DNA from 4 places in the Paenibacillus sp. MT124 genome. Region 1 is predicted to be linked to each of the others. Evidence: riboswitches for the same ligand, from Rfam matches in the RefSeq annotation. Region 1 holds a riboswitch; each other region holds the start of a gene.
What was found. A riboswitch is a leader RNA that binds a small molecule or an ion and turns the genes downstream of it on or off. The one in region 1 is predicted to bind cyclic di-AMP.
Positions count from the first base shown of each region.

Region 1 (7,912 bases):
GCTGCAGGCGGACAACGGATCCCTCCTGTCGCCATTCTGCAGGTGACGGATGCAGCAGGACGTGTAATCTATGAAGCACCACAAACCAAGGCCGAAAATGTGGTAGAACCTGCCGCCGCATATGTACTGACACGTTTAATGGAAAGTGTGTTCGAAAATGGTGGTACAGGGAATCGGGTAGCTACAACGATTAAGCGCCCCGTAGCAGGCAAAACCGGTACGACCAATACGGATGCCTGGATGGTTGGCTTCACCCCCGAACTCTCTACCGCAGTATGGGTCGGTTATGATCAGGGCAAAGCCATCTCCACGTCGGATGGACGCCGCGCAGCACCGATGTTTGCCCAATTTACAGAACAGGCACTTGCAAGTGTGCCGCCTAAGATCTTCCCTGTTCCCGATCATGTGGTCAGTGTATATATTGATCCCGAGTCCGGAAAACTGGCGGGTAATGGCTGTGAAGAGAAACGGCTTGAGGTTTTCATTGACGGTACTGAACCGACAGAAACCTGCAGCGGGGCAACGGAGAATACGGATCCCAAAAAGAATGAAGGAAGTCGTGAGGTACAGAATCAAGAAGGAATCCAGGAAGAAAAGCATTCGTGGTGGAGAGACTTTAAACGTTGGTGGGTAGAATGACGCAACTACGTAATGACTTAATTGCGTCACTGTGATTGACCGGCTTCAGGTTCTTTCTGCAGGTCAGTCTTGTTCACTATTTCTAATCCTCTTCCCACTTGTAAAGCAAAAGCCCCGAACCGATCATTTCGGTTGCGGGGCTTTTCATGCTCCTTTTAAAGGATACAGCATACAAGGCTTTTATCAGGAAAGTGCTTCTTTTAGTTCATCCGGAGAAGCGTTCCACCACTCTTCATTGTGTGTAATCAACAGCTTCTTGAGAGCTGCACGATCCTCTGGTCCGAGCTCATCCAGCATGAAGCGGCGCTTCATTGCATAATCCATCCGGTTTACATGGTCAGCCAGCAGCTTCCATCCTCGTTTCGCCTCGGTATCAATCCACATCTCGCACGCTGTTGCTCCGCCGTACAACTGTCCCTGTTCCGTGCGGTCCACAGCTACCCAAACCAGCCATACCTGGCGACCGTTAGGTACATCTTCCCGATTCGTCGAAAACTTAATTCCACGTTCTACCTTGCTCTTTGCATGCATGGCACCAATATCAATCTTTGCCTCGCCATTATCAATAATAACCGGCGACAGGTTGTTCAGATCAATGGAGCCTGCACCGAAACCTTTATGTTTGCTCTTGGCACTTACGATATTCAAGGCAATCTGTTTTTTGCCGTTTTGCTCGTTTTGATCCATAGTTATAGCCTCCAAGGGTTGATACAAATATTTTAACTAATAATCGCCCCATTGCAAACATATACATGCTGTAGATGCTTGTCAACGGGAGGTATTTAACGATGATTCCACTACGCGCCAAGAGCTGGCTTACTGCAATTCTGGCCCTGTGTGTGTTTACCGGAGCCATATGGATCACTCTGGATCACACTCGTTCTACGACATCCGACTTGCCAACGCTCGCCCCGGAATTGGGCAAGCCTCCGGCAAAGGTCCAAACTCCGGCACCTCCAGAAAGTGTACAGACACCTACTGCTGAGGTGTTCAGCAACCGCGTGGTGGAATATCACATGGATGTGAAGCTGGTAGACGGCAATGTTTTGGAGGGAACGCAGACGCTGACCTGGACTCATCCGGGTAAAAAAACAGTCAGCGAAATTTATTTCCACCTATACCCCAATGCATTCTCTTCTACTGACACCACATTTATGAAGGAATCCGGCGGAAAGCTTCGCGGTGATGTGATGCCAACGGACGGTTACGGCTCCATGAATATTACGGAGATGAAAACAGAGGACGGGCTTTCCCTCCTGCACCGGATGCAGTATGTACAGCCGGATGACGGAAACATGAAAGACAAAACGCTCATAAAAGTGAGATTACCCAAGCCGGTCAAGGGCGGAGAAACCATTACACTGCACACCCGGTTTGAGGTCAAGCTGCCCAAAATCTTTGCCCGTATGGGAACTGCTGAAAACTTCGTTATGGCGGGCCAATGGTTCCCCAAAATCAGTGTATACGAGCCTGCAGGCACGCGAGGACGTACGGCAGAGGGATGGAATCTGCATCAGTACCACGGCAATTCCGAGTTTTATGCGGATTTTGGCATCTATAGTGTGCGTATTCGGGTACCTGAAACATACAAGGTTGCCGCGACCGGGTTTCCAACAAAGCAGGCTGTAATTAAAAATGGCGAGAAGATCTATCAATTCTATGCTGACGATGTACATGACTTCGCCTGGGCAGCCTCACCTGACTTTGTTTATGCAGAAGAACCCTTCTCCACTCCCAACGTGCCAGGTGTACGAATCAAGCTCTATCTGGACCCTGCCCACCAGGATCTGAAGGAACGTTACTTCTATGCGGCCAAAGCAGCTCTTTCGAATTACAGCAAGTGGTTTGGTCCGTATCCGTATTCCACGCTCTCTATCGTTGTCCCACCAAAAACAGGCAATGGAGCAGGCGGCATGGAGTATCCTACCTTAGTTACAGCCTTCGGCGCGGACGACACTACACCAGGCTACGATCTGGAACGCACGGTTGTACACGAGATTGGCCATCAGTACTTCTATGGTATGGTTGCCAGCAATGAATTTGAAGAAGCCTGGCTGGATGAAGGGTTCACCTCTTACGCAGAAGACAAACTGATGGAGCAGGAATACGGACTTATTCCGAATCTTCCCGTTCAATCCGGCTTAATTACTTCGCCTGCCTCACTCACTCAGGAGTCCTGGAAGTTTGATTCGCAGAATCATTACGCAGCCAATGTTTACACAAGGGGCAAGCTTGTGCTGCTGGGCATCGAACAACAAGTAGGCGCTAAAACGATGGAACGCATTCTTTCAACTTATGTCAAAAAATATCGATTCAAACATCCCACTTCGGCCGATTTCCAAAAGGTCGTGGAGCAAGTGACCCGTAAGTCCTGGTCTGATTATTTTAATCAATACGTATATGAAGACGGAATGGCCGACTTCGCCGTGGAGAATATCCAGGTCAAGCCTGTTGAGAAAGACGGTCAAACGTTGTATGAATCATCGGTAACATTAGTAAAGAAAGGCAGCGACTACGAGAAGGTACCCGTTCGCATCGTTTTTGAAGATGGACACATCGTCGCCAAGGAATGGGATGGTAGTAACGGTCGAATTACGTACAAGTTAACGTACAGCTCGCCTGTATCTTGGGCCATGACCGATCCGTTATATACCGTTGTGCTGGAGAACCGTCATATGAATAACTTTTTGAAAGCCGATCTGGATGAACCATCCAAGTTCCGCTGGAGCATGAGTGTAACCAAGCTTATTGAAGCTATATTCGGAGGTCTGTCATGGTGAGGTGGAGACAGTGAAAGCAAAAATACGTGAGGGCTGGTTTCTCGTCCGTCAGCATATGTTCATTGTGGCACTTTTGTTTCTCTATCAGCTGGTGTGGGGTTACTTCATCTATAAAATGGTACAATCGGCAGTCATTCCCTTGCTGCTGCGCTATCCGGACCCTGACGCCGGGGAGCTGAGTACCATTTTATTTAAAATGGAAAGCCAGCTCAGTCTGTCTACCCATCCCGAGGTGCATCGCTATTTATGGATACTTGGGGCCATGCTCCTGCTCCGCATGCTGATTACCCCTCTCATCCAGGCAGGGCTACTCTATTCATTACAACACTTCAATCATACAGAAGAACGTATTCCTTTTGTACGTGGGATCAAGGCAGTGTGGAAACCGATGATGCTGCTTCATTTCATTAAAACGCTATTATTGCTGCTGCCTGCGTACTGGTTGATCCCCAAGCTGTATAGTATCTTTCTGGATGGATTCCACTCGCTGCAGCTGCTGCTGCCAGGCATTCCATATGTAGCCGGATGGATTGTATATGGATGGATCATACATCATGCTTTGTTATATATGCAGTTTGGCGCTACAGCTCCCGAGGATCAGGGCGGGGTAAAAGGTACATTTATCGGTCTATTGCTCGCCTTGCGTCATATCATTTCTCTCATTGGTATTGCAGTGGTTCTGGGAGGAATTCATCTGCTCATCTTCGGTGCCTTCACATCTGCTTCGTGGTTCCTGACAGGTCTCATGGGTCTGATCCTGCAACAAACCTATCCGCTCGCCAGATGTTTGTTGGATATATGGAAGATATGCGCTCATTTCCGTCTGTGGCAGTCCAAGTCCTCCAAAGGTTAAAAAGTGTAATGAACCGCACGAAAATTGTTACCATCTTCATGTAAACTTATGTCAATGTTAACGCTTCACAAACGCAAACCCCGACCTTTCCCCGTCAAAGGTCGAGGTTTTTTTTGCTAATTTTCTTGTTAAACGTTGCCAAAGGCTTACTCCTCTGTTACAATAATCGCAGTGAGTTTTTAGTAACAACTTTGTAATCTTTACCTTATGAATTGTAACTACTTAAAATTAAATCGTCATTTCTTGATTTCGCAGGTGCACAACTAGCATAGCCAAATTCCTGGCACCTGGGAAGCGGGGGAACCAGTTATGGGTGAATTGATCTTGCTACAGAGGGATCATAGGGGACCTTCAACCGAATCCTTAAGCTAACCTCGCAGGCGTTGGAAGGGGTATATCTCTTGTTCAAAAAGAAATTAACAGCAGCTGTCCTTAGCTTAACATTTGCACTATCACTTGGAGCAGGCAGCGCATTCGCAGATTCAAAAATGGATAAAGTAATTGATTCAGCAATGGGAACTACATACAAAAGTGGTGGAACAACGCTTAACGGCTTTGACTGCTCTGGATTCACACGGTATGTATTCGAAAAGCTGGGCATCGATTTGGCTCGTCAATCCAGTTCCCAATTCGACATGGGTGACTCGGTATCCCGCATGGAAATGAGACCAGGCGATCTGGTTTTCTTCAATACAACGGGTAAAGGGGTTTCACACGTAGGGATTTTCGTGGGAGAAGGAAAGTTTGCACACTCCTCGTCTTCCAAAGGAGTTACCATTAGTTCTTTGAGTGAGAACTACTGGGCCAACCGCTATGTTGGCGCTAAACGGATTATGAGCACGGACGCATATGAATCACTGGCCCTCGACTAGGGACAAGCTGAGCAACATCATACTGTAACGAAGCATAAATCAACCGCCCGGTAAATTCTCCGCAGGAATGTATCCGGCGGTTTTTTTGTGCTTGTTCGTCCGTGCCCTTATGATGTTTTTACCCATCCTGCTATAATATAAACGAAATTCCAGGAACTTTTGTTTCACTTTTTTTCAAGGGAGCAAAACCTTGCCAAATGCCCTCCTCTTTTGTAGAGTGAAATCAGGATTAAATATGAAATGACATATGTTATAAACGATTAGCGTATGACTAAAAGTAGCTTGTTCACAATGAAAGGAGCGTGCAGTGGTGTGGATGAAGCTTCTGTAACGTTTCACGTTGTGCCGATGCAGGAAGAACATGCAGCATTGATCTGCAGCTGGACATATGAACCACCCTATAACATCTATACCTGGCTGCCCTGGGAACAGATGAAGGCGCTGGAGGTTGAATTCGGCGATGAGCAGCTTCGAAAAGAGCAATATGCAGTTGTACTCGGAGAGCAGGACCAACTTTGCGGATTCGTTCAATTCTTTCCTCTTGAAGGCGTGACGCGGATTGGGCTTGGTATGCACCCCGAACAGTGTGGACAAGGTCGCGGTACTGCCTTCGTCTCTGCGATCGTGAAGGAAGCCATTCGGCGGAACCCTAGTCATGAGATTGATCTCGAAGTACTCACCTGGAATACGCGAGCTATCCGGGTTTATCTCAAGGCCGGATTTGTCACCAAGGATACGTATGAACGACAGACACCAAGCGGTTTGAAGCCTTTTTATTGCATGGTCTATGAAGGACCTCGTTAACCGTTAAACCGCATAACCAAAAGAAATTCATGCCCGTTTATGTGATTAGTTCAAAAAATTACCACAAAATGCTATGATGTCTTAACAGGTTCCGTTATAATGATATGGACAGTTTCAGTTTAGATGATCTTTCATTCTGGAGGGGACATAACGGATGCACAAATGGATCATGAGCGGGGTATTTTTTGCAGCATGCGCATTGGCTATTGTATTAATGTTTACGCTTCCAGGGAAAGAGGAAGTGGCTGAAGAAGCGAAACCAACCATGCCGGAAGTGGCAATGGATGCCGGACAGGCTGAAGCACTGGTCAAAGCCAATTGTATAACGTGTCACGGAGATCAGCTTCAAGGTGGCGTAGGACCTGCTCTCGCAAACATTGGCAGCAAGGATGATGTGGAGAAGATCTACTCTACCATTATCAAAGGTAAAGGCGGCATGCCTTCCTTCAAAGACAAGCTGAAGGACGAGGAAATTGCCAATATCGCGATGTGGCTGGCCGAGAAGAAATAAGGTTCATGATATACAGCAAAGAGGCCCCTGCCTTCCCTCTCGGGAATGGTACGGGCCTCTTCGTCATATCGTTCAGCCTCTGGCTGCGTGTTCTGCCAAAAAGGCTTCCACTTCACGTGCATACGGCATCCCCGACTGGGCGCCGAGCTTCGTTACGGATAACGCGGCCGCTCCCATGGCATAGCCTACTGCCGCGTCCAGTGTTTCCCCGCGCGCGAGGGCTACCGCCAGCGCGCCGTTGAAACAATCGCCAGCGCCGGTCGTATCGACGGCGCTTACGGCGTAGCCCGGCGCACGGCAAGCGCCGGCACGCCCTGCCTGTACGCGGCCGCCTGGCGCTGCCGCGTACACAGCCCCCTCGGGGCCGAGCGTCGTGACGACAGCGGCCCCGAGCGATGCGGCGAGCTCTGCGACCGCCGCATCCACGTCTTCCGGCCGGAGATCATCCCGGCCGGTAAGCACGGCAAGCTCGCTGCGGTTCGGCGTGACCACGTCGACGCACCGCAGGAGCTCCTGGGGCAGACCCGGCACCGCTGGGGCCGGGTTGAGCACCACCAGTGCGCTGCCTTCTGCCGCCAGTTCGGCGGCGCGGGTAACCGCTGGCAGCGGGATCTCCAGCTGCAGCAGCACCGCTGCGGCTGCAGTCAGGCTTTTTACCGTGTCCGCCTCTTCCAGCATCTCCGGCACAACTTGTCCATTCGCTCCAGGAATAACGATAATCCGGTTGTCTCCCTTGGAGAGCCAGATGGATGCTGTACCTGTTACAGTGTCTTCCAATACACGAACCTGCGAGGCATCTGCCCCACTATCCGTCAGACTGTGCAGCAAGCGCTCCCCAAAACCGTCTGAACCCACTGCTCCAATCATCGTGGTCTGTCCACCCAGACGTGCAGCAGCAACGGCTTGGTTAGCCCCCTTGCCGCCCGCCAGATAGTGAAGCTCCTCACCGCTTACCGTTTCTCCCTCTTCCGGGATAATATCGGTCTTCACCACGAGGTCCATATTGAGACTGCCTACAACCGCGATCAGAGGCTTATTCTGATTCATGTCTGACATGTATGCTTCCTCATTTCTTGGCAGCACAACGATAACCAATCCCGGCTATGTCGTCCTCATTTTCTCAAACGTTTCGTTAAACTGCTCTGCTTCCTTAATATCTACAGATGTAATTCCACCCTCATCCCACGACGTGAGACGCAGCGTAACCGTTGTATAATCAATCGTAATAAAAGGGTGATGATTAAATGCTTCCGAGATCGCGGCGACCTCATCCACGAATGCAATCCCTTTCATGTAGTTGGAAAATACGAACTTGCGGACAATCCACCGTCCCTCTTCCAGTTCCCAGCCTTCCAGCCTTCCCAGATGAGCTTCGACTTCTTCTTGCGTAAAAACCATACGTTATCTTCCTCCCCATAAAGACGGCACAAAGGTTGTCTCTAACCCTCTCCCT
Region 1 is NZ_CM179500.1:105,935-113,846, reverse strand. Features, by position in the region: gene AC3RCI_RS00545 (transglycosylase domain-containing protein) at 1-639, shown strand, start outside; gene AC3RCI_RS00540 (YwhD family protein) at 823-1,326, opposite strand; gene AC3RCI_RS00535 (M1 family metallopeptidase) at 1,428-3,419, shown strand; gene AC3RCI_RS00530 (hypothetical protein) at 3,430-4,272, shown strand; cyclic di-AMP (ydaO/yuaA leader) riboswitch at 4,533-4,670, shown strand; gene AC3RCI_RS00525 (C40 family peptidase) at 4,674-5,144, shown strand; gene AC3RCI_RS00520 (GNAT family N-acetyltransferase) at 5,436-5,948, shown strand; gene AC3RCI_RS00515 (c-type cytochrome) at 6,103-6,459, shown strand; gene rbsK (ribokinase) at 6,532-7,515, opposite strand; gene AC3RCI_RS00505 (4a-hydroxytetrahydrobiopterin dehydratase) at 7,561-7,857, opposite strand.

Region 2 (7,912 bases), 1.3 Mb from region 1:
GGCAATGGAACAGGTCATAGCGCAAATTGGACTGCAAGACCGCGTGTATACACGGGCTGGGGCGCTATCTCACGGCGAGAAGCAGTGGCTGGAAATTGGCATGCTGCTGCTTCAGGAACCGCGCGTGTTGCTGCTGGACGAACCGGTTGCCGGGATGACGGACGAGGAAACGAATAAAACAGGCAGGTTGTTACAGGGGATAGCGCGTGAACGTTCGGTCGTGGTTGTGGAGCATGACATGGAGTTTGTCCGCGAGTACGCGGCGAAAGTGACCGTGATGCATGAAGGGAAGCTGTTGAAGGAAGGTACCATGGCTGAGGTGCAGGAAGATCCTAGGGTGGCCGAAGTCTACTTGGGAAAAAGGAGAGATGACCATGCTGTCGCTGCAACGAATTGAATCCGGCTACGGGGAAAGTAATGTGCTGCGTGGTGTTAATCTGGATGTTTTGCCTGGACAGGTGGTCTGCCTAATGGGCCGGAATGGTGTCGGCAAAACGACGCTGATGAAAACGTTGATGGGCCTGCTCAAAACGAGGAAGGGGGCCATCCACTGGAAAGGGCAGGATATATCCGCTATGGAACCTGCCAAACGTGCCAAGGCAGGCATTGGATATGTTCCTCAGGGTCGTGAGATTTTCCCCCAGCTTACGGTAAAGGAAAATCTGCTGCTCGGTCTGGAGACATCTGCGCCTGGGGTGAAGACGTTTCCTGAAGATGTGCTCGCGATGTTTCCGGTCCTTGCGACCATGTATGGACGACAGGGCGGTGATCTGAGTGGTGGCCAGCAGCAGCAGCTTGCCTTCGCACGAGCGCTTGCTTCAAGGCCTGGACTATTGTTGCTGGATGAACCAACGGAAGGTATACAGCCTTCCATTGTCGAGGATATTCGGCAGGTCATTCTACAAATCAAGGCGAAGGGAGACATTTCGGTGCTGCTCGTCGAGCAGAGCATTGATTTTGTACGCGGGGCTGCGGATTTTATCTATGTCATGGACAAGGGAGCAATTGCGCTGCAGGGATCACCGGAGGAATTGGATATGTCTCAATTTGAACACCACCTGTCCGTATAGGAGAGGTGGTTATTTTTCGCTTTTTTTTGCTTTGCTCAGGAGCGTTTATCCAAAATGTTGGAGTACTTCGGGTATAGCCTGCGGATGCAGTCCGGACAGATGTCGTGTGTAAATTCTGCGTGGGTATGTCTCTCCAAATAACCTTCGACTGAATTCCAGACGTCCTGCTCGTCCTTAATCTGTTTGCAGACGGCGCAAATGGGAAGCAGGCCGCGTAGTGTCCGAACTTCGGATAGAGCAAGCTTCAATTGCTGTTCAATTCGCTTCTGTTCCGTGATGTCTGTATGCGAGATCAGAGCGAGTCCCATCGGAGAAGGAGGATCCGTCTGATTCAAGGGGGTAAGCTCCAGCCTGAACCATCGAAGCTCCAGGTTCGCAGACTGTACGGTGATGTCATATGTATGGCAGTGAACAAAGGGATGTTGAATCTTCTCTAACTTCTGAATAATCGATGAATTCTCCGTTTCATCCTCCTGGGCTGCCCATATCTGCAGCAGCTGAAGATAATGAAACGTTTCGCAAGAAGATCGGTGGGCGTCGGATTTTTTGTATTTCGAGAGATGCAATCGCCCGAGTCCGTTCAGCCATGCAGTATTGCAGCTGCGAATTCTCCAGTCGCGGTCGACGATGATGAGTTGATGACGTAAGGATTGAAAGGATAACCTTTCAAGGTCGGTTGTAAAGAAGCTCATGAATAGGCCCTCCTTGGCAATCAGTTAAAGGATCGGGACGGCAGGGTAATGGTGGTGTCATCGAAGTTCATCCGAAATTTGCAAAATGTCTGCGACCTGGTTTCGGAAACGGGTGGCTTTTCGTGTGCCATGGATAAGATTGGATAAACGATACGGCGGGATGTCGTGCTTCTCGCAGAAGGTTTTCTGGTCCATCTGTAGCTCCGTTAAGCGGCGTTTGATGGCCCATCCGAACGGAGTCACGGGTTTCTTTTTGTTCAAAAGGGTTCACCCCTCATAGAAGTATTTCAACCCGCCTTCGGCTGTGTATAATAGAGGGAGATGCGAGCTGTTCATTACATTATATACGTATTTACGTCATGTAACAATTATAAACGATGAAAAATAGTGTATTTATATTAAATAATGACGTAATAACGTGATTTTCTATAGGCATACGTGAAAAAGCACGTCAGCAAGGAGGTTGCTGCGTGCTTTTTCGTTTGGGGAAATATGAGGGGAGCTTGGAGTCGGTAAGATTAGGCGCGATAAGCATGCAGCCCTGCGCCAAGCATGTGGAAGCTGGGGAACAACGATTTCATGGACATTGAGGTTGGCTGTGCCGGTCCATCCGCAGCGGAGGCGCTAACGGTATTCCATTCATGCTCCAGGTCTGCGGCCAGGCGAACCAGCAGTTCCTGGGTTGCTTCGTTATGCATGGGGAGGACTTTGGAGGCTTCGGTTATGCATGCATTCATGGCTGAGTGCAAGTAACCCATTACCGCTTCCTCGACGGGGATATCGAGGTAGTGGTTAATCCAGGCGTGAACAGTAGAGAGGCAGCCTACAGACTCGTATTTGGCAAGGGTGTGTTCGAGCTGGCTGAATTCAATCCAGGGGTGGAGAGCCCGGGCCAGCTTGATCAGTCTTTTGCCCATGGCAGCAGCTTGCTCCCTTTGATCAGAAGGAGTCCGCTGAACGTGAACCAACTTGTCAATCAGTGCTGTTCGCCATGTGTCATTATGATCTGTTGCGCTGTAGATACCTTTAATCGCCATTCCCTCAAGTCGAACGATACTGGGATGCAGCTGGCAGCGCATGAAGGATTCCAGATCATCGGCATTTCGGATGCTGCCTTCAGCAATGTGTACATCCATACCAAATGAATGGGTGAAACCTCCGACATGAATGGAGGAATCAAGCAGTTTGACATAATCGAGCAGCTTATTCCCACGGTTCACGGTCTTTCGCCTCCTATGTTCGTAAAATGTTATATTATATAACATTGATATTGGTTTCCGAATGCTTTTATGTTTAAAATCCGAATTATATGATATATATAATCACATAAATATCCGTATTTTGTCAATGGTTTCTTGTTTTTAAGTTTTAATTATATTTAAATGTTATATTTTATTACTTATATTAGTTGTAATCTTAAAATACAATGTTATGTATATGATATGTTTTCTTGTGAAGAGCTACAATTAAAAATGAAGATGTATAAAAGATTTGAAATTTAATGTATGCAGCAGTCAAAAGATCATGACGATAAAAACCGATATTTGGAGGAAAAACACAGGTGCAAAGTAGTTTTAATAAAAGTGCTTTACTTTTATATTGAGATCCTGTATAATCAATTTTGTTGCCGATTATTTACGACATGCGGTCGTGGTGGAATGGCAGACACGCTATCTTGAGGGGGTAGTGGGCGTATGCCCGTGGAGGTTCGAGTCCTCTCGACCGCATCATATTGTACGACAAGAAGAGGTTTTCCGAATATGGAAAACCTCTTTTTTTGCGTTTGGAGAAACATAAAAAAGGCCATTCACACAGAACCGGACTTTCTCTGGCTCCATGTTAATTATGGCCTCTCCATGTTGATCTATTTCAGCAGTTTCTCAATATCAGCTTCAATCTGGTCAGGAGTGGTTTTTGGAGCATAACGCTTCACGACCCGTCCGTTCTGATCAACGAGGAATTTGGTGAAGTTCCACTTGATGGCTTTGGATCCGAGCAATCCCGGTGCCTCTTTTGTCAGGTGCTGGAATAGAGGGTGGGCGCTTGAACCATTAACATCAATTTTCTCAAACATAGGAAAGCTTACACCGTAATTCATCTGGCAAAACTCAGCAATATCGTCGGAAGATCCCGATTCCTGAGCGAATTGGTTGCTTGGGAAACCCAATACTTCAAACTGCCGGTCTTTGAATTTGTTATAGAGTTCCTGTAAGCCTTCAAATTGCGGGGTCAGACCACATTTGCTTGCCGTATTTACAATCAGCAGCACCTTGTTGCGATAATCGGACATCTCGACTTCCTGGCCCCGAAGGGTATTGACTTTGTAGTCATAAACGGACATGATCAGTCGCCTCCATATCGTATAATGGGTTAATAATTCCTATAGTTATATTATATTGCTTACAATTAGATAATGCAAAACTAATTAAATAAATTCCTATGTTTACTTACAGATATCTAAAATTACAACCGTTTTTCATAAGGACGAGAATTAGTGAGATTCACAGAGATGGATGGAGAATGGATTGGTTGTAAGCGATATCATTGATATGTAATGCCTTAAATTCGTCCATTCGGTGATCTGACCGGACTTTACACTAACATGTCGCGGGTGTATGATTCATATCGTAATTTCTAATTCAATTAAACTTAACATGAACAACGAAACAAACGATAATATCGCTCTGGTCAATACATGAAACAGGAACGATGTTTTAATCGCTGAGTTTCCATTCATTCATGGGTGGGAAACGGGGGAACCAATCGGAAAGGCTGTCATTGCAGCTAATCCATGGGGTGAATTTTTCGGTGCAAGCCGGAAATAGGGCGACTCTCGCGCCCGAATCCGTCAGCTAACCTCGTAAGCGTTAAAGGGAGAGGCAACAAGCCGTACGCATATTCATGGCGTTTTCGTCATGGGTTATTCAAGAAGCGTTCGGGAGGCCTTGGTCCCCCACGCTTCTTTTTTGTTGTCTTTTCACGCCAAGGGAGGAACGAATGATGGATAATGAGATGATTCTAGTAACAGCACCGAATGAAGCAGGCCGCAAGTTTATCAAGCTGTTGATGTACAAAAAAATGCCGTTTGCCGTTCTGACCAACAGTGTAGGGGAAGAACGGAAGCTCCGCAGAATCGGAGTGGAGAACGTCATTCGCATGAATACAGCTGAAGCTCAGAAGTGGTTTCTACCGCAGTCGAGCGTAGGCAACGTTTTTATTTTCGAGAACAGTTTGAACCTGACCTGCCGCTATCTGCAGATCTGCCGTTCCTGGACTTCCAAATCACTATGTGTAATTACGGAACAGAGTCACCCCAAAGGCATTTACCGCGGGATGGGAGCTGACCGCATTGTGTATTCTCTTAATGGAGAAGTTGGCTTCTTGCTTAATGGTTAATGTGATAGCTGCCGATTGATCCGGTGTAAGGTGCCTGTTATAATTGAACTTGTGGAAAAACGGAATTCTGAGGAGACTCATGCATGATGGTGGGTCTTCTTTTTTATTTGAGCATTATTGTACATTGCTGATTTAGAGATTGCGTTCATGGCTAACAAGGAGGAATAGGCGTGCCGGATGTACGGGTGTTAAAATGGTTGTTCTTTGATGTAGGAGATACGCTGGTCGACGAATGGGAGCCGGTAGATGATATTATAGGGCAGTTTGTAAAAGAAGCCTGCTTGCTTGGATATCCGGTGAAAATAGAGGAAGTGCGAGAGATATTTGCCTCCTGTTACCGAAATTATGAGCAGTGGCCCATGAGGGTAGCCATTCGAACGCTAATCAGCGATGAACGTCATAGGGAGCAGATCCAGGAGAAGTTGAAGTTCCGGAAGGAGCTGGAGAAGCCCTTCGCTTCTGCTGACGCGGTGTTGAAGGAATTGTCACACCATTATCGAATCGGGATCATCGCCAATCAGAGTCCAGGGACAGCTGAGCGCCTGGAGAGCTACGGTCTGCGGAGGTACGTGGATGTACTGGCTTGCTCGGCAGAAGAAGGCGTATCGAAGCCGGATCCGGAACTCTACGCTGTGGCTTTGAAGCAGGCGGGATGTGAACCCGAGGAAGCAGTGATGATTGGAGATCGGATTGATAACGATATCATTCCTGCCAAGAAGCTGGGGATGCGAACGATTCGGATTTTGCAGGGCTATGGACGATTTCAGCCTGAGCTTGAGGGCCAAGAGCGTGCAGACTGGACCATCGAAGCCTTGGAGCAGCTTGTTCCACTGCTTGTGCCTTCTGAGGGTTAGTGGAAAAAATTTAAAAGTGATGACTTTCGTGTCATTAAATAAAGGACAAGGCAAGTGCACGGCAAGCTAAAAGGCTGATTCCCTTAAGTATAATACTTAAGGGAATCAGCCTTTTTTAATGAATCTCTGGTAAGAGGAAAACTGTTTTACAGCATATTCAGATTAAAACAGCATGATGGTCTGGAAGATCAGATAAACGTTCAGAACCACAATTACGGCAGCGATGATCCAAGAGATGACTTTGAGCCACAGTTTGTTGGCGAATGCGCCCATGCTTTTTTTGTCACTCGTAAACATCACAAGTGGAATAACAGCAAAAGGCAGCTGCAAGGATAGAATCACCTGGCTCAAAATCAGCAATTCTTCCGTTCCGTGTTCGCCGGCGATAGCCGTCACAATAACGGCAGGGATGATCGCAATTAATCGGGTCACGAGCCGGCGGAGCCAAGCCGGAATCCGAATGTTTAGGAAGCCTTCCATGACAATCTGCCCGGACAGTGTACCTGTAAGCGTAGAGTTCTGACCGGAGGCCAGTAGAGCGACACCAAACAGGATACTTGCAATGGTTGTGCCCAGCAGAGGTGTGAGCAAGTGATAAGCATCTGCAATCTCAGCGACCTGTGTCATGCCTGCGCTGTGAAATACAGCGGCTGACACAATGAGTATGGCGGCGTTTATAAACAGGGCAAGGGTCAAAGCGATTGTTGAATCCATAGTGGAGTAACGAATGGCTTCTCTTTTCCCCTGAGTTGTCTGTTCAATCTGCCGGGTCTGCACGATGGACGAATGCAAGTACAGATTGTGCGGCATAACCGTTGCTCCAATGATTCCGATGGCAATATACAGCATCGCAGGATTCTGTAGTATCTCGGCACTTGGTACAAAGCCGGTGAGTACCCCGCCCATGTCCGGTTTGGCCAGAAACAGGTCAATCCCGAAGCAGAGGGCGATGGTTGCCATCAACACGATGACCAGTGTTTCCAGAGCGCGGAAGCCTTTATTTTGCAGCAAAAGGATAATCAGAACATCCACAGCCGTAATAATGACGCCGTATAACATCGGGATGTTGAACAGAAGCTTCAGTGCGATGGCTGAACCGATGACCTCAGCTAGATCTGTGGCGGCAATAGCTAATTCACACAACACCCAGAGCATAATGACAACCGGCATACTGAACCGTTCGCGGCAAGCTTGGGCCAGATCCCGTCCAGTTACAATACCAAGCTTGCCTGCAAGTGACTGTAATACGACAGCCATCAGGTTTGAGATTAAAATTACGGATAATAGCGTGTAACCGAACTGGGAACCTCCGGCAATATCTGTTGCCCAGTTACCCGGGTCCATATAGCCGACAGCGACCAGATAACCTGGCCCGACAAAGGCGAGGAATTTTTTCCACCAAGCGGCGTTCTTCGGAACCTTCATGGAGCTGTGTGCTTCCCCAAGGGAGGGAGCCATACCTGCTGCGGCTAATTGCTCAGCTGAAGGAGAATTGAATGGATTTTTTTTACTCATACATGTTCACCTGACTTTTTAATAATAATCGTATTGATCATCCTTATGATGAGAACTGAGCCATTCACTTTTATATGTCTGAAAATATATGTCGTTACTTACATTGTACTCATTCAATAATTTTTGTCTAGTGCAACTTTTATGTAGATGGACAAAATGAGTGGAGGGGATCAGGCCCTTAGTGTATTACCCAAATTCAGAAAATTTACCTTAATATCATAAATAGTGTTATGTGGATGGAGGGCTGATGCATGAAAATGACAAAGATGCAAAAGCTGATTTAGTAACCCAAATCCGTTTCAAAATAAGTCAGAAGTTTAAATTGAATTGTAGGCAGCAAAAATATTGATGTAAAAGGAGAGATTCTAATGGAAGCTTTATATAC
Region 2 is NZ_CM179500.1:1,429,077-1,436,988, forward strand. Features, by position in the region: gene urtD (urea ABC transporter ATP-binding protein UrtD) at 1-397, shown strand, start outside; gene urtE (urea ABC transporter ATP-binding subunit UrtE) at 375-1,070, shown strand; gene AC3RCI_RS06555 (PAS domain-containing protein) at 1,106-1,762, opposite strand; gene AC3RCI_RS06560 (Rha family transcriptional regulator) at 1,820-2,023, opposite strand; gene AC3RCI_RS06565 (urease accessory protein UreF) at 2,281-2,982, opposite strand; tRNA gene AC3RCI_RS06570 (tRNA-Leu) at 3,407-3,489, shown strand; gene AC3RCI_RS06575 (glutathione peroxidase) at 3,627-4,103, opposite strand; cyclic di-AMP (ydaO/yuaA leader) riboswitch at 4,472-4,644, shown strand; gene AC3RCI_RS06580 (hypothetical protein) at 4,760-5,158, shown strand; gene AC3RCI_RS06585 (HAD family hydrolase) at 5,329-6,012, shown strand; gene AC3RCI_RS06590 (Nramp family divalent metal transporter) at 6,175-7,470, opposite strand; gene AC3RCI_RS06595 (organic hydroperoxide resistance protein) at 7,896-7,912, shown strand, end outside.
Region 2: it holds a riboswitch for cyclic di-AMP, as region 1 does, so the genes downstream of both, AC3RCI_RS06580 (hypothetical protein) here and AC3RCI_RS00525 (C40 family peptidase) in region 1, are expected to answer to the same signal.

Region 3 (7,912 bases), 2.7 Mb from region 1:
GCGTAAAATTGTTCACTTTCGTATATTCTTGATCCAGGGTCGCTGTCCACTCTTCCAAATAAGGCCGGGCATCGTTTTGCATCATACGAATGGTTGGCCGCACGAACAGTCCGAATCCTACAAAACAAGCTCCCGGGTTACCGGATAGGGCAAATAGTAACTTCCCACTCACAACCGCTGCTGTCGTAACACTTCCTGGTCGCATCGTCACTTTATTAAACAGCATCTCCATGCTGCCTTCCCGTACCAGATCCCCCATAATGTCATAATCCCCAACCGATACGCCCCCAGTGGTCACAACGATATCGTTATGCTCGACTGCTTCTGTCAGTTTAGCACGAGCCGTATCCACATCATCGGCTATAGATCCATACATCACAGGTTCGCCACCTGCCTCCACGACCAAGGATCGGAGCATATGACTGTTGCTGTTACGAATGCGTCCAGGCTGCAAAGGCTCATCCACCTCCAGCAATTCCGTTCCCGTTGCAAATATGGCGACTTTCGGACGTCGAAACACCGGTACATCGGCCACGCCAAAAGTAGCCAATACGGATTGTTCTCCTGCCTGGATGATCGTTCCGGCTTCAAGCAGCAGTTGTCCTTCCTGAACTTCCAATCCAATTGGCGTTATATTGGCATTGGGCTGGATATGGCGCTTTAATGCAATCCATTGTTCTCCATCCTGTTCCCTGCTTTCGGTCATCTCCAGCATAACAACGGCATCTGCTCCTTCAGGTACTTGAGCACCCGTCATGATCCGCGCGGTGGTACCTGGAGTGATGAGTAAATCCGAAGTATATCCACATGGAATTTCATCAACGACTCGCAGCCAGATCTGTTGATCGCTGGACGCGTGAGCTGTATCGCTGCTGACAATCGCATAACCATCCATACCTGATCTTCTGAAGAAAGGGTATGGATGCGGCGCATGAATCGTTTCTGCCAGCGTTCGTCCATGCGCAGATTCCAAGGTTACTTTTTCAACTAAAGCTGTAGTAACATGAGGTGATATTCTGGCCTGAGCAGCTTCGACCTGCACGGCTGTACGGTTAAATTTGGGACTTGTCATATCATCTGAATGTGTATTGATTCTCAAAATGGAAAGAACCTCCTTTGGGACAGAACTTGTTTAAGAAAGTGTAGCGTGAAAGCTGGGGTGTGACAAGTACTCGCCTCGCGGGTAACATGAAACTGTGAGCTTATGCCCATAATAGGGGTAAGAACGGAGGAGCAGATATGAGCAGCCGATGCGAATTATGCGGTAGAGAGCCTGTGGAAACAACAGTTCATCATCTCACGCCCAAGGAACTGGGCGGTACTTTCATGCCTACAGCTGATCTATGTATCCCGTGTCATAAACAAATCCATTCGCTATTTACCAACCAGGATCTCATAAGGCTCCATTTAACAGAACTTCAGGCACTACGAGAGAATGAACGAATGGCCCCTTTTGTTCGCTGGATTCGCAAACAGCCACCTTCCACCATTCCCCGGACACGCAAATCCAATCATGTTCGCAGATCCTAATTAAAACGATACCTCCTACTATAAAACAAAAAGAACAGCCACAAGGTGAGCTTGCGCATGGCAGGGTTCATTCTGCCTTACCTTGTGGCTGTTCTCTATATACTCTTCAGGCTGGCAAATCTCATCTTTACCTTCGCCTCATGATTCGTCCGCCGCCTACCCTTGTTTTGGGCTTCTTATAAGAGCTCTTTGGTGAATTGAACAATCCACCGCTCTTGTTACGTTCGACGGTACCGGTGCTCGGTTCCTTTTTACGGCTAAATAATCCTCCGCCTGAACCTACACTAGTATCGGTGTCTCCTCCCCGCCGGGTAATGGATCCTTTTCGGTCAACCGTGATGGGTGGAGCTGCTTTTTTGTCATTGCTTGTTGGTGCACGATAAGTACCTTGATTCGGTTTGTACGTATCACGATCGGTGTACCCTCTGTACTTTCCGTATCCGCTGCCGCCAAAGGAATCAAACAAATTGCCAATGAGCGTTGCGGTCAAATACCCCTGTAAAAAGGAAGAATCATAATTCTGACGTACATATTCCTTGGAATCCACCTCAATTAAGGTATCTTCCTTCTTGTTCGGGTCCTGCTGCAAATGATAATACTGGTCCTGATACACCAGGAACATCCGCTCTTCATTTTCCGCCGAGATCTGATCAGGTTTACGCTGTTCGGATAACTCCTGAGCAACTTCCGGAACAGTACGGTCGGCAGCCCGATACACGTAGGATGTCGTATTGCCACTGCCACTTACAGACTCAAGCGGATAAGTGTCCTGAACGGAAGGCATCCCGCACGCGGACAACAGGGACATGACAAGGCTGAGGACCAGCATTAATTTTAATCCAAGTGCCATGCGCTTTTTCATTGGAACCTCTCCTAGCTCGAACGAATCACTTTGATATCCGCAGGAAGAATGGACTCACCTTCATACAGAGTAAATCTTCTGTCTTGCCATTCCACACGCAGAAGCATGTTATCATCAGACTGATACTGCCAAACCAATTGCTCTCCAGCCTGACCATAAGGTGTCCTGCCAGCAGTGGTAACCATTCCTCCATATTCTTCCTCCAGATGATACGCGCGTCCGTCCAGATCAAGTAAGGTTGGTACTTCGTCTGGTGCGTCAAGACGCCCATCAATTGGCGTATAGAGGGAATAACGTGTCAATTCTCTTTCTTCTACATGCAGATGTCTAAACGTTGTACCGTCCTGCAGTGTTAGTACCACCGCTCTTCGGGCACGATGCTGCACCCGCCCCACGACTTCATACGTAACGAGCGAGACCTCACAGATATCTCCAGGCTCAAGGTCCAGCATGGTTTTCTCTGCTCGTGGTGGTTCGGGTTTGGCTAGTATTCCTTTAATCCGTTTCCATACACTCATACCCATTACTCCCGTTCGTTATCTTATAAACAAGCTGCAATAATTAATGCGCCCACGATGTGCAAGGCACCGGAGAACAAGCCATATCCGGTCTTCCCTTGCTGGATTCCTGTGTCCAAATCAAGATTGGCCCATGTGCGAATCATAAAGTGCACAACGCTCTCCAGAATAAGCAGGATGACAAATGAAACAACTGATACAAGCAGCGCTTCACCCAGATGACCCGCTGTCGAAATCGAAGTTGCAAGCACATACCCTTGAGCAAAGAGCTTCATGACCATCCGTGTCGTAACCGCCATGTTCCCTGCCTTAACTTCCGCAAAATCCTTATACTTCGTAAATAATGAATCCACATACATCAATACAAAAAGCAAAACCGAGCCAGATAATGTCCAGACCAGCATCGCCAAAATGTTCAAATCCATTTACACAGCCCCCACTTATCAACATGAACCGCATTTAAAAGCGAAGGAGAAACGCTGTCTCTCCTCCGCTAGTGAACCCTGCCTAAGATGCAAGGTTTAGTTCTTATTTTCGTACTGCTTCATGAGTGCCGCCAGTTCATCCTCAACGGCCTGATCCTTGCCAAGTTTCTCGAACTCTTCATCCAGTGATTTTCCTTTGGAAGACATTTCGTTGCTCGCTTCAGCCTGTGCTTCCATTTGCATCATTTTTTCTTCCATACGTTTCATGCCAGCACTAGCTGTGTCGGAACTAAATCCGTTCAGCGCTTTGTTGATTTCGGTTTGTGCTTTTGCTGCATTGTAACGCGCTACCAACGTTTCACGCTTGTTTTTCATTTGTGTCAATTGCTTGCGCATTTCATCCAGCTTGCCGCGCAAATTGTCTGCCGAAGCCTTGTTTTGATCATAGCTTGTTTTATATTCTGCCATTTTTACTTCAGCAGCTTTTTTCTCTTCCAGAGCCCGGCGCGCCAGATCCATGTTCTGTGCACGTGCTGCGGTATGAGCTTGCTCCTCACGTTTCTTCACCAATGCTTCCTGTTCCTCGAACAGCTGCTTGAATTTTTTCTCAATCGCGATTTGTTGAGCAACAGCCTTCTCTGCATCTTCCAGATCTTCCTGCATATCACGGATATATTGATCCGTCATTTTGATTGGATCTTCTGCCTTGTCAATAATGGCATTAATGTTAGACATCGTTAAATCACGCAAACGTTTGAAAATGGACATTATGGTATTCCTCCTAGTCGATATTACATCCTTGTATATAATCATACATACGTGGTAACTTTCATCCCGTTTCAATTTTACCAAAAAAAATCATAAAACACGATTCCGGGTCAACCAAAATCTACTATTTTATATCATTCACCAGGGTTAAATGGTCGCCCAGCAGCTTCTCCGCAGTCTGTACGATCTCATCGATCTGTACACGTGTAATGGCATCAAAATGAATGCCCATAATAACGGTTACGGTCACCTTGAGGGAATTTGCGGCCTTACGTGCAAGGCGCTCACATAATTCCTGTTCCTTATGCCCCGGAATATGGACTGCCGTTCCCACCACGCGTTCTCTTTCGGGATAAAAGGTCGCCACAGCCCCTATATGAGCTTTCCCACCCGTGATCAAAAATATCTTATCCTCTCCAGCTTCAATGACCTGCAAACGAACCGATTTCAAATCATACGTACTCATCCTAGTCCACCCATCCTTTGTGTGTATATGTAATGGTGGAATTATGAGCTTATCGACTGAATTGGACAATGAAACTTCTCACATTTATGCATAATGGACCATCACCGCGGGCATACCAAAGAGAACGCAATTTGACAAAGGAGGCTGTATCATGCGTATTCGCCTCATCGCATTCTCCATGTTGATCCTTATGTTTATGAGTGGAAGCTATTCACCTGGACAACTGCTGGCCAAACCCGTTCCAGAGAGCATGCCTGCTGCAAAGCCGGATCTATCTGAGGATGAACAACTGACACTCGGTCAGCTAAGGCAGAAATATGCCGATACGTTCAAGACCAATGGACCTTCAACCAGACAGGTAGCACTGACTTTTGATGATGTGCCTGATCCGCGCTTCACTCCGCAGGTATTGGATATTTTAAAGAAATATAATGTAAAAGCGACTTTTTTTATTGTCGGCAACCGGGCTGAGAAACATCCCGACCTCGTCAGACGGATCGTTAGGGAAGGTCACATTGTTGGGAACCACAGTTACAATCACCCTGAATTCAGTAAGCTGTCTTTGAATGCTTTTCGCAAACAAATTCTACATACCGGCGACATTATTCGTAAACTGACCGGGTATACACCTAAAATGATTCGTCCTCCATACGGGGACATTAATGAGAAACAGCTACAATGGGCCGCAAGACAGCAATACAGCATCGTCAACTGGAATGTGGATTCGCTCGATTGGAAAGGCCTCAGCAAAGAGCAAGTGAAGCAGAACGTTCTATCTGCAGTCAAGCCAGGCTCCATCATTCTTCAACACGCGGGCGGAGGCGTGGGCTCCAATCTGTCCGGTACCATTGGAGCACTTCCGGAGATTATAGATGAACTTCGATGCAGGGGCTTTAATCTGGTGACTTTGGACGAAATGCTGCAATTGCCAAAAAGCAAATAATACTCGGCTTCGTAAACCAAACACACAAGTTATAGAACTACCAATCTTGCGCGTTTTAATAAAGAAAAAGGGTACCCTTATTTCACGTTAATCGTGTCATAAAGGCACCCTTTTATTGGCGCTGATACTTATTTCAAGATATAAAGTTCAACATCCTGAAAACCAAATGTGCTCACAGACTTCTGGCTTCCAGGAATGAAAATATCAATCCGTTTCCCTTTGATCGCCCCGCCGATATCCCGGGCAGTAGCCACAAATGCCTGCTTAGGCAGCCCCGGATGGGAGTGACCTGTAACAAGAACCTTCGTACCCAGTGGGATCACACTAGGGTCTACTGCAATCGTGCCGAGTTCAAGTGGATTACCGAAGTAATCAACAGGACCCCATCCACCATTTTCGGAAGCGGCTGCAGAGTACGCTGTTGCTTTCACATCAATGGATTTACTGTAATCAAACGTTTTGCCCCAGGCCTGAACGACTTTATCATCAGCATTCACATCAAGGCTAGCTGTCGTAATCGTCTTAGCACCCGTCGAGCTTTTCGCTGCTGGAGCAGCTGAGGCCGTGTTTGCTTTTCCAGGAATCGTAATTTTCAAACCACCATAAATGTTGTAAGGTGAAATATCACTGTTTGCTTTAACCAGAGTGTTCAGTCCAACTCCATATTGTTTCGATAAGGTATAGAAGGTATCCCCCTCTTTGGCCACGTGAACAGAATCAGCGTGAGCTGGAACGGCCTGAATGAGCATTGCTGCTGTCAGCAGGGCTGTTGCTGTTTTGGCTATAGTTCTCTTCTTAATCATGGTCTTCCTCCCTCATTGTGCCTGCGAAGTTAGTTGTCGGATTCGGATGGAGGAAACCACCCTATAGGTCTCTGTTACATTCGTCTTGCGTTATGTACCCCTAATTCACCCCAAGCAGCGTGCGTTACAATCTTCCCCTCCACGGTCTGCATCATTACATCCTCCACACTTCCTCCTCAGGAAGTTTCGGCAGGAACAATATATCACAATTTTGTAACCAGGGTCCGTAGTAAATGTTACCAACTGTCTATAACAACACATTATGATGCTTAAAAAATAAGGATTTTTCTTAAAAAAGAGCGATCAAGCAGCTCTGGAACAATGACAGAAACGTTACTTTTACGACACTGGATCCTTATCCATGCACAAAAAAACAACCCTGCTAACGTGACGTGAGCAAGGTTGTTTAATTTCGTTTTTTTGTTCATTCTATTTAATCCGGTTCACTGACTGGATCATGCTCAAAGGCTATGACAAAACTTTACCGAGAAAGTCACGCGTACGTGGATGCTTAGGTTGACCAAATACTTCATCTGGTGTTCCCTCCTCCACAATTACACCGCCATCCATAAAGATGATGCGATCACCGACTTCACGGGCAAAGCCCATCTCGTGGGTAACAATAACCATCGTCATGCCGCCTTCAGCCAGGCGCTTCATAACGTCGAGTACTTCACCAACCATTTCAGGGTCAAGTGCAGACGTCGGCTCGTCAAACAGCATCACATGCGGCTGCATCGCAAGCGCTCTGGCAATGGCAATCCGCTGCTTCTGCCCACCAGACAGCTGACTTGGATAAGCATCTTTTTTATCCAATAGCCCCACGGTTTTGAGCAAGTCTGCGGCGATCTGCTTGGCTTCCTGTGCAGACTGCTTTTTGACTTTGATCGGGGCAATGGTAATGTTTTGCTCCACGGTTTTATGCGGAAACAGATTAAAGTGCTGGAACACCATCCCCATTTTCTCCCGCGTTGCATTAATGTTGTGTTTGGGATCCGTGATCGATACGCCTTCGAAATTAATTTCACCTGAAGTAGGCTGCTCCAACAGGTTAAGACAGCGAAGGAAGGTACTTTTGCCTGATCCTGAAGGACCAATCACGACAACGACCTCGCCCTTGCCAATTGAGACATCTATGCCTTTAAGTACTTCATTTTTGTCGTAGGATTTGTGTAATTGTCTAACGTCTATCACTTGCACTCAACTTCCTTTCCAGTCGACCCAGCAGCTTGGACAAAATGAATGTCAATACAAAGTATATGGCTGCTGCAATAAGGAACGGATTCATTCCTTGGTACGTAATGTTTTTGACTACACTTGCCTGATACATGATATCAACCATACCAATGACCGAGATAATGGAAGATTCCTTGATGATGGTTACGAATTCATTACCGATGGCAGGCAGTACAGCTTTGAAGGCCTGAGGCAAAATAATAAATCTCATGGCCGCGGCTCTACCCATCCCAAGCGAACGGGCTGCTTCCAGTTGACCACGGTCAACGCCTTGAATCCCTGCACGGAAGATCTCTGCCAGGTAAGCACCACTATTGATGGAAAGTGTTAAAATACCCGCCTGAAGAGGCGAGAACGTAAT
Region 3 is NZ_CM179500.1:3,914,190-3,922,101, forward strand. Features, by position in the region: gene AC3RCI_RS17570 (molybdopterin molybdotransferase MoeA) at 1-1,072, opposite strand, end outside; gene hlpB (HNH nuclease-like protein HlpB) at 1,240-1,530, shown strand; gene AC3RCI_RS17580 (DUF4247 domain-containing protein) at 1,658-2,392, opposite strand; gene AC3RCI_RS17585 (DUF4178 domain-containing protein) at 2,404-2,910, opposite strand; gene AC3RCI_RS17590 (DUF350 domain-containing protein) at 2,934-3,335, opposite strand; gene AC3RCI_RS17595 (PspA/IM30 family protein) at 3,432-4,103, opposite strand; gene lpdD (prenylated flavin chaperone LpdD) at 4,228-4,569, opposite strand; gene AC3RCI_RS17605 (polysaccharide deacetylase family protein) at 4,721-5,512, shown strand; gene AC3RCI_RS17610 (3D domain-containing protein) at 5,641-6,315, opposite strand; cyclic di-AMP (ydaO/yuaA leader) riboswitch at 6,318-6,517, opposite strand; gene AC3RCI_RS17615 (amino acid ABC transporter ATP-binding protein) at 6,784-7,509, opposite strand; gene AC3RCI_RS17620 (ABC transporter substrate-binding protein/permease) at 7,496-7,912, opposite strand, start outside.
Region 3: it holds a riboswitch for cyclic di-AMP, as region 1 does, so the genes downstream of both, AC3RCI_RS17610 (3D domain-containing protein) here and AC3RCI_RS00525 (C40 family peptidase) in region 1, are expected to answer to the same signal.

Region 4 (7,912 bases), 2.1 Mb from region 1:
ACGGGTCAAGGACTGATTCGGTTTAAATGTGCCATCCTTGTAGCCTTGCATCAGTCCCATTTTTGCAACCTTGTCGATTGATGCTGCTGCCCAATGGGAAGAACTCACATCACTGAACGTCACGTCTAATGATGCAGCATCTTTTTCAACGACTTTGGTGAGTATGGCTGCCATCTCTGCACGAGTGATCTTGTTATTCGGTCTAAACAGTCCGTCCTTATAACCGTTAATATATGCCTCATGCCGAGTCGTCTCCGTATTCCCGGAAGGTTCCTCTCCTGCTTCTGTTTCCGGAACCGGAGTAACTGGAGGCTGTACAACAGGAGTTGACGGTCCACCCGGATTGGAAGGTCCAGATGGATTGCTCGGATTTGTTGGATTTGTTGGGTTTGTTGGCCCGCTGTCCCCAGCAGCTATCGTAAATTTCAGTTGATCCGTGAGCATGAGCTCACCGGACTTTTTGACCGCCTTCAGCGTATGCACACCACTTGTCAGTCCTGTTATGCTGTAGATTTCCTGCCTATTTTTACGTCCCTCACTGTACGTATCTACGGTTTGCACCAGATTTCCGTCGATGTAGATTTCCACCTCACCCTGCTGCGGCCCAGTCGGAGTAATCATACGGATGCCAGTACCTTTGAAGACATACTCAAAGGAATCACCGTTTACAGCCGAATAATGAACATCATTGAGATAATCGCCGCCAAAAACAAAACGGAGGTTCAACGTGCCGAGAGGCTGTGCAGCAAGGTAGGATTTTCTAAGCGTCACCCTATCCCCTGCTACCTCGTAATCGGTTCCCTTTACCAGCTCAAGTGAGCCATTCATAATCTTCTTGAAACTTTCCGGTTCCTGCAAAAGTTTCACTTCAATATCAGTTTGAGCAGATTCAGCTTTGTCAAAAACAGCACTCACCGGCTGAATGATATTTGGAATTTCCACCTTGAGGAAGTCAAGAAGCATGAACCGCCCTGACTTTTTCACGGCTTTAAGCGTATGCAGCCCATCTGGCAGCCCTGAGACACTATAGACCTTTTGCTGCGCCAAACGTCCGTCACGGTAAGCACTTACCGTTTCCTTAAACTCACCATCTACGTAAATATCCATGTCGCCCTGGGACGGATCCACTTCCGTAAAAAACTGAATACCCGTTCCCCTGAATTCATACTCAAAATAATCGCCGTTCTGCTCGGCGTAATGCACATCATCCTTATAGTCGCCAAATGCTCTCCCCGTGCTGCGTGACCAGTTGCCGCTATACTTAATTGCGGGATCGTCATTGTTAATCATCGCGAATCGGATTCCTGAAGTGTCAATAACCTTAATCGCCAGCGTCTGCGGATCCCCCGCGCTAAATACCACGTTAAACTTCGTTGTGCCAACGGGCAGCTGGGTGAGGTATTGTTTCTTGATCGTTAACGTGTTGTCAACGACATCGTAGTCATCTTCGCCGAGATTGCCCCCGTCGTATGTCACACCAGTTAACGTATTACCATTCAGGTTTAACGTGATCTTCACATCCGCCTGCTGATCCACTGCTTTATCAAAGTCTGCAGCGACTGGGCTTATTCCACTGTTCTGCCCACCAGACTCTTTTTCCCTGGTTACCTTGAGTGCATCGAGAAGCATGTATTGGCCCGATGCCTTAACGACCTTCAGGGTATGTGTTCCACTTGGCAGATCTGTTTTGCTGTACAGCACCTGCTGGGCTTCCCTTTCTCCATCGGTATACGCGCTTACCAGTTCTGCCTCACCATTATCGAGAATAATGCTCATGTCCCCCTGCTCTTGATGCTTCTCTGTCAGCAGCTCGATACCTGTACCTGTGAATGTGTATTCAAAATAATCGCCGTCTTTTTCTGTATAATGTACATCGTCATTGAAGTCCCCGAAACTTCTGCCGGTATTCGCATTCCATGAACCTGTGTAATGTATCTCACTGTCGTCATCGTTAACGTAGACCACCTCGGTAACCGTGGTATCCTCTCCAGCAATGGATGGTTCAGCAGCCAGTTCATCTGCTACATTGGAATTGCTCGCTGGATCAGCAGTCGTTCTATCATTGCCTGTGGAATCCTGAATTGCTATAGTCAGGTCCTGCGAACCCTCTAATTGTTCCTTGCCTCCATTTCGCTTCCAATCTCCGGTATAGCGCATGCCTGTATCATCGTCATTCACCGTCGATGTTCCGCTCAGTGCCTTGACTTTCAGCATTCGTGAAGCATGAGGCTCCAATAAACCACTGCTAAATCCCTCGTTAAAGTTACCCAGTTCGGAATGGCTCCACAGGTCACGGACCGATGCAGGTCCTTCCAGACCGATATCGCTCCAATTGACCTTGACCTCAGCACTCCGGTTGCCCAGATTAAACAGAGCCACACTGTACGTTCCATCTCCGTTATTGGCGTACCATACCTGCTGCTGGGTATCCATCGATACCGGATGAGCCGGACGTCCAGCCTGATTGACAGCGATCACTTCATCATTGGTCAGAAGTTCAAGTCCATAGCTATCCAGCCTGGTCATGTCATTCCCTGTATACAACGGTGCAGACGAGATCGCCCAGAATGTCATGGCTGTCTTCCGTTCATCCTTCGTGAGCCCATCCATGGAACCGTTGCCCACGTTTAGCGAGTCAAAATCATTCCACCCGCCAGGGCCTGCATCACGCCACCAAAGCGCAGCGATTGGAAACAATCGTGCAATGTTAGCCCACTGCGTTAAACCCACATTGCTGTCGTATGCTTCGACATCCCAGTCAATACGCCAGCCATTGGCGTGTTTTTTCCAGAAATCCACGTAGTTATGGTCCAGTGCCCATGAAAGCTCGAACCAGATATTATGCCTTGCCAAAGCCTTGGACCAGGCCTCCACATCTCCTCGTGCATCCCTGCTCAGATTGTTAATGCCTGATCCTGGAGTCACGCTGTCGAATTTGACAAAGTTAATGCCCCACTCGCCCAGTAGATCTGCGATGGAATCGATGTATTTCTGAGCACATGGATTCGAAAAATCAATCTTGTAGGTATACGCATTCCAAGCATCCATCACGGTAAGCGGCTGATATGCAATATCCTGCATTCGGCAAGCTCCGCCTGTTCCGTAAATCTCGAGGTTTTTATTGTATGCATCAATGGACAATCCGGGAATCAGATAGATCCCGATCTTCTGACCATTGTTATGAACATAGTCGATAACCTCCTGGAATCCGTTCGGATACAACTCTTTGTTAGGAATCGGTCTTCCGTATTCATCATTATCTCCGTTCCATCCTGCATCAATATTGATATATTCATAGCCATGAGCCTGTAACTTCTCGCGCATGGCATCCGATTGCTTCTTGATGCTCTCCGCTGATGTCCATTTTACGGAAGGGTCATACACCTGCATACTGTAACTGCTCCAGCCCATGTACGGTTTCTCAGCCAATGTTTTCTCCGCCGCTGCTTCAACCACACGACCTTTGGTCCCTGTAAAACCAAACTGAACTGCTGCAAAGATGAACACCAGAAAAACCATCGCCATCCGTTTACCCATTCGCTTCAAATCATCCCTACCCCCTCTGAAATAATGAATTTAAATCCATAATGATAGCGCTTTCCTTACGAGAAAAGAATAGTGGATGCGCGATTTCCAGAATAGGTACACTTCGCCTTTTAGCGTACATTTCACCTTGAAAGCAGGGGCATAGCAGGCTAGAACAGGCATTTCTCCAAATAGCACTGGATCTATACCTTAAAGAAAGTTGGAGTGGCTGCCCTAGGGGATTAACCGATGCCGCAAATGAAGCAATATGGACTAGCGCAAGTTGATGTCATCTATTCGAAAAATGTTCTGACGTACAGTATTTATCAACGCAAAAAACCACCAGTATAAACTATACCGATGGTCTTATAATCAAAAGATACGATCAGACAACAGCAATTCGAAGTTAAAGAGCATATCAAGGTGGCTTCTCTTGCCTCGTATCGGTGCGACCGAGCTGAATACCTTGAACGAGCTACTCCAGCTGTTTATTTATCAATGCACTATTGGTTTCTTTGAGTCTTTTTGGTCAAAAGGTTAAGCAAATAATCTTTTAAATCCACGATTCGTAAATACTCAGGCTTTTGGTCTGTTCCGCTGATAATCAAGGGGACAAGCGATTCCTGTTTACGAATTGATCCGTGGCCTCCTCCGTCCTTGTGCGTTGGTGAATTGCCACTGGTAAATTCATAGCCCGGTTTGGCCGTGACAACCAAAAATTCACCTTGGTGTGAACGGAGCGAGCTTGACAAGCGTTTCAGGACATCCGGATACTCATCGTATTTCAATGTATGTTTAACCTTGTTTGTGCTTAAGTCCAGTACCTCTTCATCCTGTTCAACCGTCCATGATTGGTTGTATGAATCGGTCAGGTTACCTCCTGATTTAAATCTGAGCTGTTTGCCTGTGGATCCCTGAACTGCGTAATTCCACTCGTTCTCTTTCCAGGAAATAAAGTCAATGCGTGGATCATCCTTTAGCAGGTTTGCTATATCTCTAAGGGAACGGTCCACCTTCAATGAATATATATAGGCCATCGTTTCATTGACGGCAAGGATGAGTTCAGTCTCCTTCGATACAGCATCACCCGGACGCATAATTTTGGCATCTCCCAGCAAAGAGGGCAGATCAATGACCGGATTCTGATCTTCAGGCAGAATACGAGTCATTCCGCTGTCACCCGCAATGATAAGGATGGCATCTTGCAAAGCTTTTTCCGGAGAACCGAATGTTTGCAACACGGATTGAAGCTGCTGATCTAACTCCTTGACTCCACGAAGTCCCGTAGGGCCTTTCTTATGTAACTCCCGGTCTAAATCCGGTAAATAGACAAACAAAAAATCCGGTAATTTATTGGATTGAATTAAATATTTTAAGGCTTCAATCGCAAATTCATTATGAATCCCCATTCGCTTCGTGAGACCATCCGGCAAGTCTTTAATCCCTTGAAACGGATTAGACAAGGCACCCAGGGACATTAAGTCCGGCCCTTTCACATCAATCTCTTTGGGTAAAGAAGCAGCTGCTTGAATCCATTGAGGTATCGACAGCTTTTGAGCGGACATCCCTCTGTATATCAGGCCGTTGATTGAACCCGATTTTAATCCTTGCCGGGCAAGATCCTCATAGATCGTAGGTAAATTCCTGTTCAAATGACTCCCGTTTAAATGGATTAGAGCATCGGTCACTACCGGGTGCACTCCTTGTTTGAGCACTTCCGTCGGGCCGGTTCCGTACATGATCATTTTTTTGTTGTCCGCAGAATACCAAGTCAGACCCGGCACACGGTGAAGGTCCGAATATGCACCGGTAAGCAAGGAGCTGTCGATCGTGACGGACATCGTGGGAAAAGAACTGACCAGATTTTTATAATATTGCCCGTTCTTGATCAGAAATTGTAAGGCAGGAAGCTCCTGCTTGTCGATTCCTTGGTCGATCGCCTGATACATTAAAGAGTCCACCATCAGGAAAATGACTTTTTTCGCATTGTTACCATTAGCGGAATTTATCCGCATCAAATCCTGTTCTTTAGGTTTCGAGCTCTGACATCCGATAAGCATGGCCAATAACAAAATCCAAGGCAATTTCCGAATCCCTTTTTTCCTCATAGACAATTCACCCCATTTATGTACATTTTGTCTTGAAAATCCTGGGGTTATTCGAGGTGCTTTTTGCCAAGAGGCAATGGGACCTGAAGAAATGCCTATTGTTCAACAATATCCTTTTTCAGCCGGCGCTCCAAACAGAAGCTCGACTTGCATACAGCTATTTTGTTTTTCTCATTTGATGAACTGCAGCATCTCTAATGTAACTAAAAAAAACAAAAAGGTCCCCAATCTGCCAGAAAAAGCAGATCAGAAACCTCATGTATGAATTGATGCGGTCGAGAGGACTCGAACCTCCACGGGGGGTTAGCCCACACGGACCTGAACCGTGCGCGTCTGCCAATTCCGCCACGACCGCATATGGTATATCTCCGAGATAATCTATCGCGGCGACAAGAAATAATATATCATGTGAAATTCAATGTGTCAACAATTAAATGATTTGGTATAAAACTACGATAACCGAAAGTTATAAAATCTGGTCGAGACCTGACTTTCCCTGATGAGAATGAACCGTGCTCTCCTCTGATACTCCAATTTACTTATTTGTCCAATTTCTGTGCTGATGAAACACAAATTACGTTTTTGTCATCATAAATAAACATGGAGAACTACTATTTTTCACAAAAAGTCTTGAATTCCGTTAACATTGCAGAAGGAAGAAAGGTTTGACAATTACGCATTTATGCAATATAGTTTCAAAAGGTTACAAAAACTTAATTATTCATTTGCCGAGTTTCATGTTTGAAAACGGGGGAACCATTTTGGGTGAATTATTCTTATACATAGGAAATATAGGGAACCTTCTACCGAACCCTTAGCTAACTCCGTAGGCATCGAAGGGAGAACATTGATTTTGAAAAAACTGATCATTTCTATTTTTGGCGCAGCCGTTCTATTCACATCTGGTGCAGCAAGCACTGAGGCAAGCAGTATCAACACCGTCGTTAACAACATGACTGGAATTCCTTACAAGTGGGGCGGCACGACGCTGGCCGGGTTTGATTGCTCTGGATTTATGAGATATCTCTTCCAAAAATATAGCATTGATTTGCCACGTACTTCACAGCAGCAGGCTAAGGCGGGTACTCCGGTATCCAAAGCCAATATCCGCACAGGTGATCTGGTATTCTTCAACACTTCAGGCAGCGGCATTTCGCATACAGGCGTATACATCGGGGGCGGACAATTCGCTCATGCTTCCAGCAGCAAAGGTGTCAGCATTACCAAATTATCAAATCCGTATTTCAACACTCGCTACGTTACCGCACGCCGGGTGACTGGACAATTTATGTATAATAAGATGCTTGGAAAAATATAAGTTGGACAAGAAACAGGCTCTGGATCATTCCAGAGCCTGTTTTGCTCTCTAGTTATTCAGCACACTTGCAGGAGAAACCTTAGTGCAATGCCTTTTGCACACGCATTGCGCCTTGAGACAGCGCGTGACCGCCGCCTACTGCTCCGGCTACCGCAACCGTCTCCATAATCTCCTGATCGGTTGCGCCCTTCGCACGTGCCTCTTCTACGTGGTAAAACGTACATACTTCGTTATTGGCAAACAATCCGATGCCGAGGGCAATCAGCTGCTTGGTTTTGGCATCAATGGCACCTGACTGAAAGCATTCACCCGTAAATTCGTGATACGCTTTGACTACGCCAGGCAATACATCGCTTAATTCTCCAATCTGATCCTTGTAGGCATGTACCTTATCATTCATCAATGTCATGGCTACCCGCACATCCTCTCGGCTGATAAGTTTACGAATTCTCGCTGTACCTATCTTCTCTCCCGAGTGGCGGAATTATGCCAAAGCATCCATGGTAATTCCATGCATCCGTCTCCAGAGCGGCTCTATTCATCAGCCGGGCTTTGGCGCGGTTCGCTAAAGAGCTGATAACGATAGCTGCGGTCCAGCTTGACCACACGTCTGTTCTGGCGACGGATAAGCACCTGTTCCCCATCCCATGCAACGATAATCCCTGTTACATCATTGGACTCCAAACCATCCCGTACCACTCTTACTTTTTCACCCGATAAGCGCAGTGCATCCAATTCTGCATCACTAATCATGTCTATGGCTCCTATGTTCCAAAATAATTTACAAAAAGAGACCTAAATGAAGAGTCATTTAGGTCTCACGTGACTGTATTGGACTGTTATGTCATTCGAAAAATGTCCCGACTGAAAGTTACCGCTGCGCGTGCTCTTTGCTGTCGTTCTTCTCGAACCAAAAATCAAGCACTTTGGCGGACATCACACGTTCTTCAAGGTACTCCAC
Region 4 is NZ_CM179500.1:2,169,568-2,177,479, reverse strand. Features, by position in the region: gene AC3RCI_RS10260 (X2-like carbohydrate binding domain-containing protein) at 1-3,537, opposite strand, end outside; gene AC3RCI_RS10255 (alkaline phosphatase family protein) at 4,029-5,633, opposite strand; tRNA gene AC3RCI_RS10250 (tRNA-Leu) at 5,904-5,988, opposite strand; cyclic di-AMP (ydaO/yuaA leader) riboswitch at 6,350-6,481, shown strand; gene AC3RCI_RS10245 (NlpC/P60 family protein) at 6,487-6,951, shown strand; gene AC3RCI_RS10240 (carboxymuconolactone decarboxylase family protein) at 7,031-7,360, opposite strand; gene AC3RCI_RS10235 (hypothetical protein) at 7,486-7,704, opposite strand; gene AC3RCI_RS10230 (hypothetical protein) at 7,823-7,912, opposite strand, start outside.
Region 4: it holds a riboswitch for cyclic di-AMP, as region 1 does, so the genes downstream of both, AC3RCI_RS10245 (NlpC/P60 family protein) here and AC3RCI_RS00525 (C40 family peptidase) in region 1, are expected to answer to the same signal.